4 regions of the Luteibacter sp. 329MFSha genome follow, and region 4 is predicted to be linked to each of the others. Evidence: riboswitches for the same ligand, from Rfam matches in the RefSeq annotation. Region 4 holds a riboswitch; each other region holds the start of a gene.
What was found. Region 4 has a riboswitch for cobalamin ahead of BMW54_RS15650 (TonB-dependent receptor domain-containing protein). Riboswitches for the same ligand answer to the same signal wherever they lie in the genome.

Region 1 (3,632 bases), on a different contig from region 4:
AATGCGCGCACCGTCCTCGCGCTGGATCACGCGCGCGGCGTCCGCGGCACGACGCGTCACCGCATCGTCGCCCAGCACTTCGCGCAGCAATGCCGCCGCGCGATCCGCCCGATAGCGGGATGCGCGCAGCACACGCCCGACGCCGAGTCGCTCGACGCGCGCCGCGTTGTCCGGCTGGTCGAAGCCGTGGGGCGCGACGAGTTGCGGGCGTCCCGCGCGAAGCGCTTCCTGCGTCGTGCCCACGCCACCGTGATGCACGACCGCCGCCGCGCGCGCGAACAGCGCGCCATGCGGCGCGTATTCCTGCACGAGGACACCTTCCAGCAACGCCGCCGGAAGACGCGCGCGCATCTCGGGCGATCCGGTCAACAACACCGCGCGCCGCCGCAGCGCGACGGAGGCCTCGATGCTTTCCCGCAGGAACGACGCCCCGGCGTGCACCGCGGCCGAGCCCAGCGTGTAGACGATCGGCGCATCGCCCGCGTCGAGGAACGCGGCGAGTTCCGGCGCGAGCCGGTCGCCGCCGGGCGCGTAACGGCACTGCCCTGTGATACGCGTTCGCGCGGGCGCATCCGGCGGGGGCTCGCCGAGCAGCGGGGAGTACATCGCGAGGACACCGTCGCGCGCGTGCTGTCCCTGATGGAACGGATCGCCCCACGGAGAAACCGGCGGCAGTCCCAGCGACACCCTGAAATCGCGTACCGGGCGCGTCCATGGCGCCGTGACGGTGCGCGCGAGGCGGCCCAACCATCCGCCGCGCCGTGGCGAACCGCGCAGGAACGTGTCGAGCCGCGCGTAGCCCGTCGCAGGCGGGTCCCACGCGGAAAGGAAGACGGCCGGCGACAGCACGGCCGAGAGCCATGCGAGCCGCCCCGTCTCGCCGATGATCTGCCCGGCGAACGCCAGCGTCGTCGTGACTATCGCATCGGCCTCCGCGCAGACGGGAGCGAGCGCGGCGTAACTTGCCGCGACGTCCGCCGCGGCGAGATCGCGCACGACGAAGCGCGGCCCGCGCAGGGGATGGAACGCGCGGGCCGCGAAGGCTGCCTTGTCCTCGGGTTCCGCGATCCCGCTGGCAAGGAGGAAGGCGAGTCCCGCCGCCGCGACGGCCTCCCGGTGGATCGCATGCGCGGCGACCGTGACCCGGTGCCCGCGCGCGACCAGCTCGCGCCCGACGGCCAGGAACGGAAACAGGTCGCCCTGCGACCCGACCGTGGCCATCACGATGTGTCGTCCCGCCATGCCTCGCTCCTTTGCCGACCAGGGCATTCTCGCGGCTACCGCGTGCACGGCGCGCGCGCATTGACTTGCCGGCCGTCGACGACTACCTTGCCGGCTGCCAGCGGTCTTTATCTCGATATTCGAATAGAGAGATAAAGCTAAGAGGGAAGCCGGTGCGATTCCGGCGCTGCCCCGCAGCGGTATGTGGAGACGAACCCGTCACAGGCACTGGATCGATGGCGATCCGGGAAGCGACGGGCGAGGCGACGCCCCACGGCGTCACATCCACGAGCCCGAAGACCTGCCGCCGGCCGGAGCGCATGCGTCGTCATGGACGCGTCCGTTCCGTCCGACCTGGGTGCCGTCGAAAGACGGGCGCCCGGTTCGCCCGCGGGGGCGAAGGTCGACGGTCATCCCTCATGACGCGGCCCACCGGCACGCATCGCGTGCGGGTGGACGGCGGCGCGTGGGCGGCCGCCCTTCCCTCCTCTTTTCCCCGAAGAGGATCCATGCATGCCACACGTCACCTACCCCGGATTTCCCCGCATCGGCCGACGCCGCGAATTGAAGCGCGCGCTCGAAGGCCACTGGAAGGGCGAAGTTTCCGCCGATGAACTGCAGTCCGCGGCGCGCGAACTGCGCCTGCGGCACTGGTCGCTCGCTTGCAAGGCGGGCGCCGATAGCGTGTCGGTGAACGATTTCTCGCTCTACGACCACGTGCTCGACGCCGCCGTGACGGTCGACGCCATTCCGCCGCGCTACCGGCGGTTGCACGAGCAGGATCCGCTGGCGGGCTACTTCGCCATGGCGCGCGGACACCAGGACGATACGTTCGACCTGCACGCGCTCGAGATGACGAAGTGGTTCGACACCAACTACCACTACATCGTGCCGGAGCTGTCCGCGGAACAGACGTTCCGCGCCCGGCCGGCCAAGGTGGTCGCCGAATTCCGCGAGGCCATGGCCGCGGGGCACGTGGCGCGCCCGGTGCTGCTGGGACCGGTCACGTTCCTTCGTCTGTCCAAGACCGTCGACGGCAGCGATCCGCTCGCCCTGCTCGACGCGCTGCTGCCCGCGTGGATCGACGTGCTCCACGCGCTGGCCGACGCCGGCGCGGACTGGGTGCAGGTCGACGAGCCCGCGCTCGTCCTCGATCTCGACGAGCCGACGCGCGAGGCCTACCGCCACGCGTATGCGCGGATCGCGGAACGTTCGCGCGCACGCATCCTCCTCGCCACGTATTTCGGCGACCTCGGCGACAACCTCGACCTCGCCGCCTCGCTGCCGGTCGCGGGCATCCATGTCGACCTCGTCCGCGGTGGCGCGTCGGTCGATGCGTTGATCGACGCGCTGCCTCGCGACACCGTGCTTTCCGCCGGCGTCCTCGACGGACGCAACATCTGGCTCAGCGCGCCCGAGGCTGTCCTGCCCCGCGTCGAGGCACTGCGCGATCGCCTCGGCGACGAACGTCTCTGGCTTTCGACATCGTGCTCGCTGTTGCACGTGCCGATCGACGCGTCGGAAGAGAAGCGGCTGCCGGGCGACATCGGTGCGTGGCTGTCGTTCGCGCGGCAGAAGATCGGCGAGTTGCGTCGTTACGCCGACGCCGTCGTCGGATCACCTTCCGCGCGCGAAGCCCTCCAGCGGCAGCAGGCGATCGTGGCGCGGCGCCTCGCGTCGCCGGACGTCGCGCGCGCCGATGTGCGTGCGCGTGTCCGTGGCCTCACGCCGCAGTTCGCTCAGCGACGTTCGGCGTACGCCTTCCGCGCCGCGGTCCAGCGGGAGCGGTTCGCCCTGCCCGACCTGCCGACGACGACGATCGGTTCCTTTCCGCAGACCGCCGAATTGCGCAACGCCCGCGCCGCGCACCGCGCCGGCAGGCTCGACGACGCGTCGTACGCCGAGGTGCTGCGCGACGAAGTACGTCGCGCCGTGCGCTTCCAGGAGGAGGCCGGCATCGACGTGCTCGTGCATGGCGAGCCCGAGCGCAACGACATGATCGAATACTTCGGCGAGCAGCTGGCGGGCTTCGCGTTCACGTCGCTGGGCTGGGTGCAGAGCTACGGCTCGCGCTGCGTGAAGCCACCGGTCATCTACGGGGATGTCGCGCGTCCCGCGCCCATGACCGTGGCGTGGTCCGCGTACGCCCAGTCGCTCACCGACCGGCCGATGAAGGGCATGCTCACGGGACCGGTGACGATGCTGCAGTGGTCGTTCGTGCGCGACGACCTGCCGCGCGACGAGGTCTGCCGACAGATCGCCCTCGCGCTGCGCGACGAGGTGCACGACCTGGAAAAGGCGGGCATCGGCATCGTGCAGATCGACGAGCCGGCGTTGCGCGAAGGCCTGCCGCTGCGACGCGCGGCGTGGTCGGCCTACCTCGCCTGGGCGGTGGACGCGTTCCGCATCAC
Region 2 (3,632 bases), on a different contig from region 4:
CGGCCTCGATCGTGAGCTTGCCCTGCCCTTCCATCGCGTCGCGGGCATTGATCGCCAGGTTGAGCAGCGCGTTCTCCACGTTGCCCGGGTCGATGAGCGTGTTCCACAGGCCGCCCGCGACCACGGTTTCCACCTCGATGGCCTCGCCGAGCGCGCGCCGGAGCAGGTCGTCCATGTCGCGGACGAAGCGGCCGATGTTCACCACCTTGGGCGCGAGCGGCTGGCGGCGGCCGAAGGCGAGCAGCTGGGCGGCGAGCTTCGTGCCGCGCGTGACGCCGGCCATGGCGTTGGCGACGCGACGCTCGGCGCGCGCGTTGCCGGCGATGTCCGCCCCGAGCAGCTGGAGGTTGCCGCTGATGACCTGCAGCAGATTGTTGAAGTCGTGCGCGACGCCGCCGGTCAATTTGCCGATGGCGTCCATCTTCTGGGCCTGGCGGAGCTGGCCGTGGGTGATCCCCAGTGCCATGTCGCCGTCGCCCTGGGTCCAGCCACCATCGACCGCGCCCGCGGGCTGGAAGGTCCCGAGCACCACCGGCCCGAGGGTCTGATCGTTCCAGGCTTCGAAAGCGACCCGCCACGGGCCACCGGTCCCCGTCGCGATCTGGAAGCCGCGCGCGGTGTCTTCATCGGGCGCTGCCAGCGCCGCCTCGACGCGTTCGCGCCCCTCGGCGTTCCACATCGACAGGAAGCCCCCTTCGGGCATCCGGCCGGCGGCCCACGCGTTCGCGTACAGGATGTCCCCGGCGGGAGAAAGCGCCACGAATCCATAAGGAAGCGAATCGAGCGACCGGGAGATGAGGCTGTGGTCCTGCAGCGCGAGCGACGGGGGCATCGGGCCTCTATGGGTCCGCAAAAAGAAGTTCACAGTTTATCGTCGGACCCCGGTCAACTTTGTGTAGACGACCTTCACATCGTGCGAAGGGCGGCAGGGCGCGGCGTATCAGGGACATAGCAGGTGACCCCACATCTTGTGTTGACCCACCGCAGGTCCGCCTATATCGTGTGTCGCGTTGGTGTCCGGCGAGGCGCGACTGCCCGTCGGACTTAAAAGGGAATCCGGTGCGAATCCGGAACTGCCCCGCAGCGGTAAGTGGAAACGACCCCGTCATCAGCACTGGCCCTCCGGGGGCTGGGAAGCGACGGGCTAGGTCGGCCCGAAGGCCCTCGTCCACGAGTCCGAAGACCTGCCGACAGTCGGTGCCCAGCGCGGCGCCGATTCGTGGTGACGGCTTCCGCGGGGAGGCACGTCGCGGACCGGAGCGCCTTCGTGCGCGCTCCGTCGCGACCCTTTCCGCCCGGCCCGAACCGCGTCGAGACCCGTTCGAGGGAACGGGAGTCCGGACACGGCCCTGGGGCACGCCAATGACGATCACGATGGATTCCTCCGCGCGCGAGCGCACCGAGACGGCCGACGCCGCCGTCACCACTTCGACCACGGCCGCCAGCACGGCACCGGCCGCCGGCTACCGCAACGACGCGCCGCCGGCCTTCACCCTGACGCCCCCGCACAACCCGGGCCAGATGCGCGTGACCAAGCGCAACGGCGGCCAGGAAGCCGTGGACGTGAACAAGATCGTGCGCGCGGTGACGCGCAGCGCCGACGGACTGTTCGCGGTCGATCCCATGCGCGTGGCGCTGAAGACGATCGGCGGCCTCTACGACGGCGCGACCACCCAGGAGCTCGACCAGCTCTCGATCCGCACCGCGGCGGCGCTCACCGCCGAGGAGCCGGAGTACGGCCAGCTCGCCGCGCGCCTGCTCGCCGCCTTCGTCGACAAGGAAGTGTCGGGCCAGGACATCCACTCGTTCTCGCAGTCGATCTCGACCGGCTTCGAGCTGGGCATCCTCAACGAGCGCCTCCGCGATTTCGTGCAGGTGAACGCGCGCAAGCTCAACGACGCCGTCGATACCTCCGCCTCGCGCCGCTTCGAATACTTCGGCCTGCGCACGGTCTACGACCGCTACCTTCTGCGCCATCCGACGAAGCGGTTCGTCATCGAGACGCCGCAGTACTTCTTCATGCGCATCGCGTGCGCGCTCGGCGGGAACGACGTGGCCGAGACGCTCGAGCTGTACCGCATGCTCTCGTCGCTGGAATACCTCGCCAGCTCGCCGACGCTGTTCAACGCCGGCACCGCGCACGAGCAGCTCTCGTCGTGCTTCCTGCTCGATTCGCCGCAGGACGCGCTGGAGTCGATCTACGCCAAGTACGGCGACGTCGCGCAGCTGTCGAAGTTCGCCGGTGGCATCGGCCTCGCCTACTCGCGCATCCGTTCGCGCGGTTCCCTGATCAAGGGCACCAACGGTCATTCGAACGGCCTCGTGCCGTGGCTGAAGACGCTGGACGCTTCCGTCGCCGCGGTGAACCAGGGCGGCAAGCGCAAGGGCGCCGCCTGCGTGTACCTCGAATCGTGGCACGCGGACATCGAGGAATTCCTCGAGCTGCGCGAGAACACCGGTGACGACGCGCGCCGCACGCACAACCTGAACCTCGCCAACTGGGTGCCCGATCTCTTCATGCGCCGCGTGGAGACCGACGGCGACTGGTCGCTGTTCGATCCCAAGATCGTGCCGCACTTCGTCGACACGTGGGGTCCGGCGTTCGACGCCGCCTACGAGAAGGCGGAGGCCGACGGCCTCGCCGTCAAGTCGATCAAGGCACGCGAACTCTACGCCCGCATGCTGCGCTCGCTCGCGCAGACGGGTAACGGCTGGATGACGTTCAAGGACCGCTCGAACGCCACCAGCAACCAGACGGCGCTGGCGAAGAACGTCATCCACCTGTCGAACCTGTGCACCGAGATCCTCGAGGTGACCAACGAGAACGAGACCGCGGTGTGCAACCTCGGCTCCGTGAATCTCGCCCGCCATGTGGTCGACGGCGCGTTCGACTTCGACAAGCTCGCCGCGACCGTGCGCACCGCCGTGCGCCAGCTCAACCGCGTGATCGACCTGAACTTCTATCCGATCGCCACGGCGAAGACGGCGAACCTGAAGTGGCGCCCGGTCGGCCTCGGCGTGATGGGCCTGCAGGATGTCTTCTTCAAACTGCGCCTGCCGTTCGATTCGGACGAGGCACGCGCGCTGTCGACGCGCATCCAGGAAGAGATCTACTTCCACGCGCTGTCGATGTCGAACGAGATCGCCGAACGCGACGGCGCCCACCCGGGCTTCGACGAGAGCCGCGCCGCCAACGGCGAGCTGCAGTTCGACTACTGGCCGGCCGCGACGCCGACCGGAAAGGACGACCGCTGGGCGAAGCTACGCGAGAACATCAAGGCGAAGGGCCTGCGCAACTCGCTGCTGATCGCCATCGCGCCGACCGCGACGATCGCCTCGATCGCCGGCTGCTACGAATGCATCGAGCCGCAGGTGTCCAACCTCTTCAAGCGCGAGACGCTGTCGGGCGACTTCCTCGTCGTCAACCGCTACCTCGTCGAGGAGCTCAAGACGCTCGGCCTGTGGACCGCGGACATCCGCGACCAGATCAAGCTGGCCGAAGGCTCCGTGCAGGGCATCGCCGCGATCCCGGCCGAGCTGCGCGCGGTGTATCGCACCACGTGGGAGCTGCCGCAGAAGGCCCTGATCGACCTGGCCGCCGCGCGCGGCGCATACATCGACCAGAGCCAGTC
Region 3 (3,632 bases), on a different contig from region 4:
GGTCCGGATTGCCGTAGTCCGGGTAGTACAAGTCGTTGAACGTGGGTGCCTTGAACGCCGTGCCGTAGCTGCCGGTAACGCGCAGCGACTTCGTGAGCGCGTAGCCGTATTGCAGGCTGCCCGTCGTCTTTCCGCCGAACTGGCTGTTCTCGTCCCGGCGCAGGCTCGCCTGCAGCGAGTTGTCGCCGAACTCCTGCTGCCACTGCGCGAACAGGGCATGGTTGCGCCGGGCGTCCACGAAGTAATCCGTGCTGCCCACGACGCGGTCGCGCTGCCAGTCGAAGCCGAGGGTCGTGAGGCCGGCCGCGCCACCCACACGGCCGATGTCGGCCTGCAACGAGGCGAGGTCGCGGTGCGTGTTGAACGTGTCGGCATAGTCGCCATACAGGTAGTCGGTGGACAGGTCTTCGCTGCGACCGACATTGGCCGTCACGAGCACGTCCTTCGCGGGCTTGTACCTCACGCGACCGCCAAGCACCTGCGTCGCCGACTCCGCGAAGTTGCTGCTGGTGCCGTCGTAGTGGTTGCGACCCTCGGTGCGCGTCGCGGTCGCGTCGGCGTCCCACTGTTCGTCGAAGCGCCAGCCGCCCTTCAGCGACAGCGCGTTGTTGCGGTAGCCGTCGCGATCCGGTTCGTACGTGTAGCAACCCGCGCCGCGCGGACTGGGCTTGCCGCGGCACGCGTTGATGCCGTCGGTCTTTTCATGGCTCGCCTCCACCGAATACCAGCCCTGCGTGCCGCGGCCGGCGAAGCCCACCGCGCCACGCAGCGTGTCGTAGCTGCCGACGCCGACGGAGACATTCGGTGCGAAGGCGCCCTGCGGATGGCGGGTGAAGATCTGGATGACGCCACCGAGCGCGTCGGAGCCGTACAGGCTCGAATAGGGACCGCGCACGATCTCGATGCGCTCGATCTGGTCGACGGGAATGTCCTGGAACGCGGCGGTGCCGGAGGTCGCGGAGCCGATCTTCACGCCGTCGACGAGCACGAGCACGTGGTCCGATTCCGTGCCGCGGAGGAACACGGACGTCGACTTCCCGGGGCCGCCGTTGTTCGCGATGGAGATGCCCGGCGTGGCGCGGAGGAGGTCGGCGAGCGAACGCGGCTGCAGGCGTTCGATCTCCGCGCGATCGATCACGGTGGACGCGGCGAGCACCTGGTTCTGCGTCTGCTCGGTGCGGCTGGCCGTGACCACGACACCGTCGAGGTCGGAAGAGGCGTCGGCGGCGAACGCCGCGACGGGAACGACGAGACCCGACGCGATGGCGACCGCGAGGGTGGAAGAACGAAACGACACTGGGTGACTCCCTGCGAACCGCACCGACCCGTGCGGCATGAATGGCGAGGGACGGACGCAGGAAGACGCGGGACTGCCGGCCGACGGCCAGCCACCCACGACATGGCCCTCCGCCTGTCCGGTGAACCCATGGCCGGTCTCCGGGCTCGCGAGCGCAGGGATGGAACCCTGCCGGACGGCGCCTTCCCATGTCTCGCGGACACAGTGGCTTCGATGCCGACCTCGTTGCTCGCCTACCGTTGCGGGGGCAGCTCCGGAATGGCGCGAGGCCTTAAGGCCACGCGCGTCACCGGATTCCCGTTTCAATCCGTGGCGCTGACGCCATGGATCACCTTGGGAGGCGGCATTGTAGCGGAAGCGTGACGACGGCGGTCACGCCAGCGCAGCACAGGGCGTTCCACCGCGTAGTGCAGCGCCGCGCCGCCGGCGAGCGTCGCGACGGCATAGAGGACGAAACGCGCGAAGCGATGGCCTTCCAGATGGCCGTCCAGAACGGAGTCCACGAGCGTGAAGACGCCCTTGTGGCTCAGGTAGAGGCTATACGACGCCGCCGCGAGCCACGCCGTGCCAGGCACCCGCAGTCTCGCCAGCCAGGTGTCGCCACTGGCTGCCGCGACGAACAGCGCCATAGCGAGCGCCAGCAGCGGATAGCCCACGACGCAGGGCCAGAAGTCGGTCCGCGCACCATCGAAGAGGACGAGCGCCAGCGCCAGGAGTGTAACCGCGGCGAGCAGCACGGTGCCCTCCCGTGCGTGCAGAAAGGCCATGGTCGCCGGCCGATAGACGCGGCACGCCGCCAGCACCACGCCCGCGAGCAGGCCGTCGAGGCGCGACCAGGTCGGATAGTAGAGGTAGCGCAGGTACGCCAGGCCGACGTTCGCGCCGGTCGCGCGCAGCGGCGCGATCTCGTGCTGCCATAGCCATGCCCGCAGGCACATGCCGCCCACGATCACCACCGTGCACATGACGACGAAACGCGCAGGTGACGATCCGCGGCTGCCGAGGATGGCGAGAAAAGGGAACAGGAGGTAGAAGTGCTCCTCCACGCAAAGCGACCAGACATGCGAGAAGGCGTAGTTGTCGCCGTTGTCGAAGAGCAGGTTGAAGGTGAAGGTCGGGAACTGCCACAACGGCTGCATGCCCGGCGTCTCGCGCCAGGCGGGCCAGCATGCGTAAAGCGCGAGCACGACGACGAACGCCGGAAGAATACGCGTCGCCCGACGCATGTAGAACGCGGTGAGGTCGATCGTCCCCCGATCGCGCAGCGCCACGAACACCTGCGAGCCGATCAGGTAGCCGCTCAACGCGAAGAACAGGTCGACGCCCATCCATCCGGAACGCTCCAGGAACCCGAAACCATCGCCTAGTCCGCCGACCAGGTAGCTGTGGAACAGCATCACCCAGACGATGGCGATCGCGCGCAGCGTGTCGAGTCCCGGCGTGCGTGGCATGGCGTGTGATCCCCCTGGCGATCGGACCATGATCGCGGCGGCGACGGCGTATTCCCTGCTCCGGCTGTGGCATTTCGCAGGCACGCCCACCGACTCGGCCATCGCGGCAACCCGTTGGAGCGGACCCGGCCGCGATCGGCGTCGCGACCACCTCCACGGAAAGCAACCGCCCCGTTGGAGCGGACCTGGCCGCGATCGACGTCGCGATCACCTCCGCCGAAAAGCATCGCGCCCAGGTGCGCTCCAACCCGCCTTCGTTGGAGCGGACCTGGCCGCGATTGGGCGCTACGACCACCTGGACGACGCGGGCCGCGCCTTCAGCGAGCGACGGCAAGCCTCCGTTTAACTCCGTACACGCATTGGCACATCGTTCGATATGCCCCATCGATCCGGAACCGCGCGACTTCGCCTCGGCAGGGCCTCGCTACCTGGCCAGGTCTACCTGGTTACGACCGCCGTCAACCGGCGATATCCGCTATTCGCTTGCATCGCATCCGCACGGGCGGCGAGTCGCGTCTGTCATGACGCGGCGACGTGGGGCGACGCGGAGTGCCTCGCGTGGGTCCTGATGCCTGACCACTGGCATGGGCTCGTGCGACTCCAGGATCAGTCGCTTTCGACGCTGATGAGCCGGTTCAAGGCGTCGTCAGCGCGTGCCGTCGGACGGGGACCCATCTGGCAGCGCGGCTTCCATGAGAGAGCGCTTCGATCGGAGGACTCGGTGATCAAGGCGGCGAGATACATCGTAGGCAATCCACTGCGCGCGGGCCTGGTCTCGTCCGTGAACGACTATCCGTACTGGAACGCCGTGTGGCTGTGATCGCACCCCCATCCTGCGATCGCGCCCGGGTGCGCTCCAACCCGCCTCCGTTGGAGCGGACCTG
Region 4 (3,632 bases):
GTGATGTTCCAGTCGATCTTGGCCATCCACTTCGTGGCCTTGTTCTCCTGGTAGGTCTTCTGCGGCGCGGTGATGACGCTGGTCGACTTGCTGTTCGAACGGGTGAAGTCACCCGCCGCGAACAGGAACAGCTTGTCCTTGATGAGCGGACCGCTGATGTAGCCGGTGTACTGCGTATCGGTGCTCTTGTTGCCGGAACGCGTCTGGTAGAGCGTGCCGTTCTTGCGATAGATGTTGCGCGGGCTCTGGCGCAGGCCGGCCGGCTGGAAATACATGCCGACGCCGCCCTTCCATTCGTTGCCGCCGCGCTTCGTCACGATGTTGATCACGCCGCCGGTCGAACGGCCGTATTCGGCGCCGTAACCACCCGTGAAGATCTGCTGCTGGTCGATCGCGTCGTACGGCAGGCTGGTGAAGCCGAGGCCCGTCAGCGCGTTCGTGACCGCGTAGCCGTTGATGTAGTACTGGTTCTCGGATGCCGACGAACCACCGAACGAAGCGACGTTGCCGTAGCGGCTGTCGCCGGAGATCACGCCGGGCGCGAGCAGCGCCGCGGCGGTCACGTCGCGGGCGAGCGGCAGCTTCTGCAGCTGCTCGGACGTCAGCACCGTGCGCGAGTCGACCTGCGAGACGTCGATGGCGGGCAGTGCGTTGCCGGTGACCTGGACGCCTTCGAGCGTCTGGGCTTCGCCACTGCTGGCGACCGCGCCACCGAACGATACGTCGACGCCGCCCAAGCTCACCTGCACGTTGTCGCGCGTCTCGGCGGTCTGGCCATTGCGTTCGACGGACACGCGGTAGCGGCCGACCGGAAGCGAGCTGGCGCGATAGCGACCGTCGGCGTCGACGCCGACGTCGCGCGTGAGGCCGGTATCGAGGTTCTGCAGGTGCACGACGGCACCTTCCGGCTGCGCGACGCGACCGAAGACATTACCCGACGCATTGGACTGGGCCAGGACGGCACCGCTCGCGAAGCAGAGCGCGAGGGCTGAACAGAGGGCGGAGCGGCGGATCGCTACGGCGCGATAGTCGGAACGTTGCATGTTTGTCTCCCCAGGAAACCGCAAGAAAAGCCGGTCACAAAGCGCGGACCGGACGTTGTTCTCGATTGCCGTAAACCACGTCTCGCCAGCCTGTTCCCCTCCCGGGAAATCCAGCCGCCGGGACGCGTTCTCCCCGTGGCGTAATAAATCGCCCCCTTACGGCAATCTGTTACGGTTGTAATCGAATCATTTTGCGATGGTCAAGTGCATGTTAAGCCTCATTACAACAAATTGCGCTTTTTCAAGGGTTTGCTTGTTATCTGCCATCGTGCGGTAAACGTTTACGTGAATCGCGGCCAGGTCCGCTCCTACCGATCGGCGCAGTGACTTTCGGGGCCCTGCGCGGTAGCATCCGCGCCGTTCGGGTGTCCCGCTGGCGTCGGCCAGGGGATGAAACGGGAAGCCGGTGCGCCACGTCGTTCGTGGCAAGGCCGGCACTGCCCCCGCAACGGTAAGCGTCGACGGATGGCCCCGGTCAGGGGCCCCGTGGAACCGGTCACGCGCCACTGCGAAAGCGGGAAGGCACCGGTTCCGGCCAGTCCTGGCACGCGCGAGTCCGGAGACCGGCCCGATGAAGCGACCCGCCCCTTGCCTGGCGGGCGCTCCTGTTTCGGTCGATTCGCGGAGGGCGGATCCGGACAGCCGCCGGGTCTCGCTTCCCGTTCGCCGTTCGTGCCCGTCCTCCTCGCGCGACCTTTCGTATGGCCGCGTCACGCGGCGGAGGAAGACGGTTCCATGAAGAAGACCCTGCTCGCGACGGCCTTGCTGTCGTCCATCGCCATGGCGCACGCCGCGGACACCCCCGATCAGCTCGATGCCGTGGTGGTGACCGCCAACCGCGCGCCGACGCCGGTGGACGACGTGCTCGCACCGGTCACCGTGATCACGCGCGAGGACATCGAGCGCCTGCAGCCGGTCGAGCTGCGCGATCTGCTCACGGGCCTGCCGGGGGTCAACGTGGCCAACACCGGCGGCATCGGCCAGCAGACCTCGTTGTTCATGCGCGGCACGAACTCCGCGCACACGCTGGTGCTCGTCGACGGCGTCCGCGTCGGTACCGTGGGTGCGGGCCTGCCCGCCTACGAGCAGCTGCCCGTCGACCAGATCGACCGCATCGAGGTCGTCCGCGGGCCGCGTTCGTCGCTCTATGGCTCCGACGCCATCGGCGGCGTCATCCAGATATTCACCCGTCACGGGCAGGCCGGCGAGGCGCCGACACCGTCGCTCTCCGTCACCGGCGGCAGCCACGGTTACACGGCAGGACAGATCGGGATCTCCGGCGGCACGCGACACGCCTGGTACAACGCCAGCCTCGGCGGCCAGTACACCTCGGGCATCAATGCCTGCCGCATCGGCGCGGGCACGGCGTTCCAGGGCTGCTTCACCGACGAGCCCGATCACGACGCGTACCGCACGTACAACGGCGCGCTCTCGGGCGGCTACCGCTGGGACGACGGCACCGAGTTGACGGGCAGCTGGCTGCGCAGCAAGGGCGACATCGAATACGACGGCGACTTCCAGAACTTCACCCGCCGCTCGCAGCAGGTGGCCGGCGCGAAGCTCGCCTTCGATGCGATGGCCGACTGGCGCATGTCGCTGAGCCTCGGCCAGAACCAGGATCGCGCGGACAATTACCTCGACGGCGCGGACAAGACGCTCGACTTCGTCGATTACGGTGTCGACAAGGCGCGCGTGGGTTATCTGTATTCGAAGCGCAACCAGGCCACCTGGCAGAACGACTTCACGCTGGCGAAGGACCAGACGCTCTCGGTCGGCGTCGACTACCAGCAGGAAAAGCTCAAGAGCGATACGGATTACCTCAAGGACACCCGTAACAACACCGGCGTGTTCGCCCTCTACCAGGGCGTGTTCGGGCCTCACGAGATCCAGCTCTCGGCGCGCCACGACCACAACACGCAGTTCGGCAATCACACCACCGGCTCGGCGGCTTACGGCTTCCGCTTCGACAACGGCATGAAGATCACGGCCTCGTACGGCACGGCCTTCCATGCGCCGACCTTCAACGACGAGTTCTACCCGTACGGCGCGCCGGTCGACCTGAAGCCGGAGAAGTCGCGGACCGCGGAGATCGGCCTGTCCGCCCGTCCCGGCGTGTGGAACTGGGCGGTCAACGCGTACCAGACCACGGTGGACGACCTGATCGGCTTCGACGCGAACTTCCTCCCGATCAACGTGAGCAAGGCGCGCATCCGCGGCCTCGAGGGCCAGGTCGGCGCCGATGTCGACGGCTGGCACGTGCGCGGCTACCTGACGTTCCAGCAGCCGGAGAACCGCGACGACGGCGTCCAGAAGGACAACCTGCTCGCCCGCCGCCCGCGCCGCATCGCGCGCGCCGACCTCGACAAGGACCTCGGTCCCGTCACCGTCGGCGGTTCGGTGTACTCGGCCGGCTACAGCTACGACGACGCGGCCAACACCCGCCGTCTCGGCGGCTACGCGACGGCCGACCTGCGCGCGACCTGGCACCTGGACACGGCGTGGAGCGTGCAGGGTCGGGTCGCCAACGTGGCCGACAAGCGCTATGAGACCGCGTCGTACTACAACCAGCTCGGGCGGACGTATTACCTG

Region 1: linked by a shared signal. The riboswitch ahead of metE (5-methyltetrahydropteroyltriglutamate--homocysteine S-methyltransferase) and the one ahead of BMW54_RS15650 (TonB-dependent receptor domain-containing protein) in region 4 are both predicted to bind cobalamin.
Region 2: linked by a shared signal. The riboswitch ahead of BMW54_RS17205 (ribonucleoside-diphosphate reductase subunit alpha) and the one ahead of BMW54_RS15650 (TonB-dependent receptor domain-containing protein) in region 4 are both predicted to bind cobalamin.
Region 3: linked by a shared signal. The riboswitch ahead of btuB (TonB-dependent vitamin B12 receptor) and the one ahead of BMW54_RS15650 (TonB-dependent receptor domain-containing protein) in region 4 are both predicted to bind cobalamin.

Annotation. Positions count from the first base shown of each region.
Region 1 is NZ_FOJE01000002.1:286,974-290,605, reverse strand. It holds gene BMW54_RS12575 (glycosyltransferase) at 1-1,242, opposite strand, end outside; cobalamin riboswitch at 1,327-1,545, shown strand; gene metE (5-methyltetrahydropteroyltriglutamate--homocysteine S-methyltransferase) at 1,735-3,632, shown strand, end outside.
Region 2 is NZ_FOJE01000005.1:30,785-34,416, forward strand. It holds gene BMW54_RS17200 (response regulator) at 1-832, opposite strand, end outside; cobalamin riboswitch at 995-1,207, shown strand; gene BMW54_RS17205 (ribonucleoside-diphosphate reductase subunit alpha) at 1,375-3,632, shown strand, end outside.
Region 3 is NZ_FOJE01000002.1:10,911-14,542, reverse strand. It holds gene btuB (TonB-dependent vitamin B12 receptor) at 1-1,297, opposite strand, end outside; cobalamin riboswitch at 1,411-1,648, opposite strand; partial or broken gene BMW54_RS11345 (acyltransferase) at 1,660-2,748, opposite strand; gene BMW54_RS11340 (REP-associated tyrosine transposase) at 3,125-3,568, shown strand.
Region 4 is NZ_FOJE01000004.1:2,508-6,139, forward strand. It holds gene BMW54_RS15645 (TonB-dependent receptor) at 1-1,043, opposite strand, end outside; cobalamin riboswitch at 1,390-1,630, shown strand; gene BMW54_RS15650 (TonB-dependent receptor domain-containing protein) at 1,779-3,632, shown strand, end outside.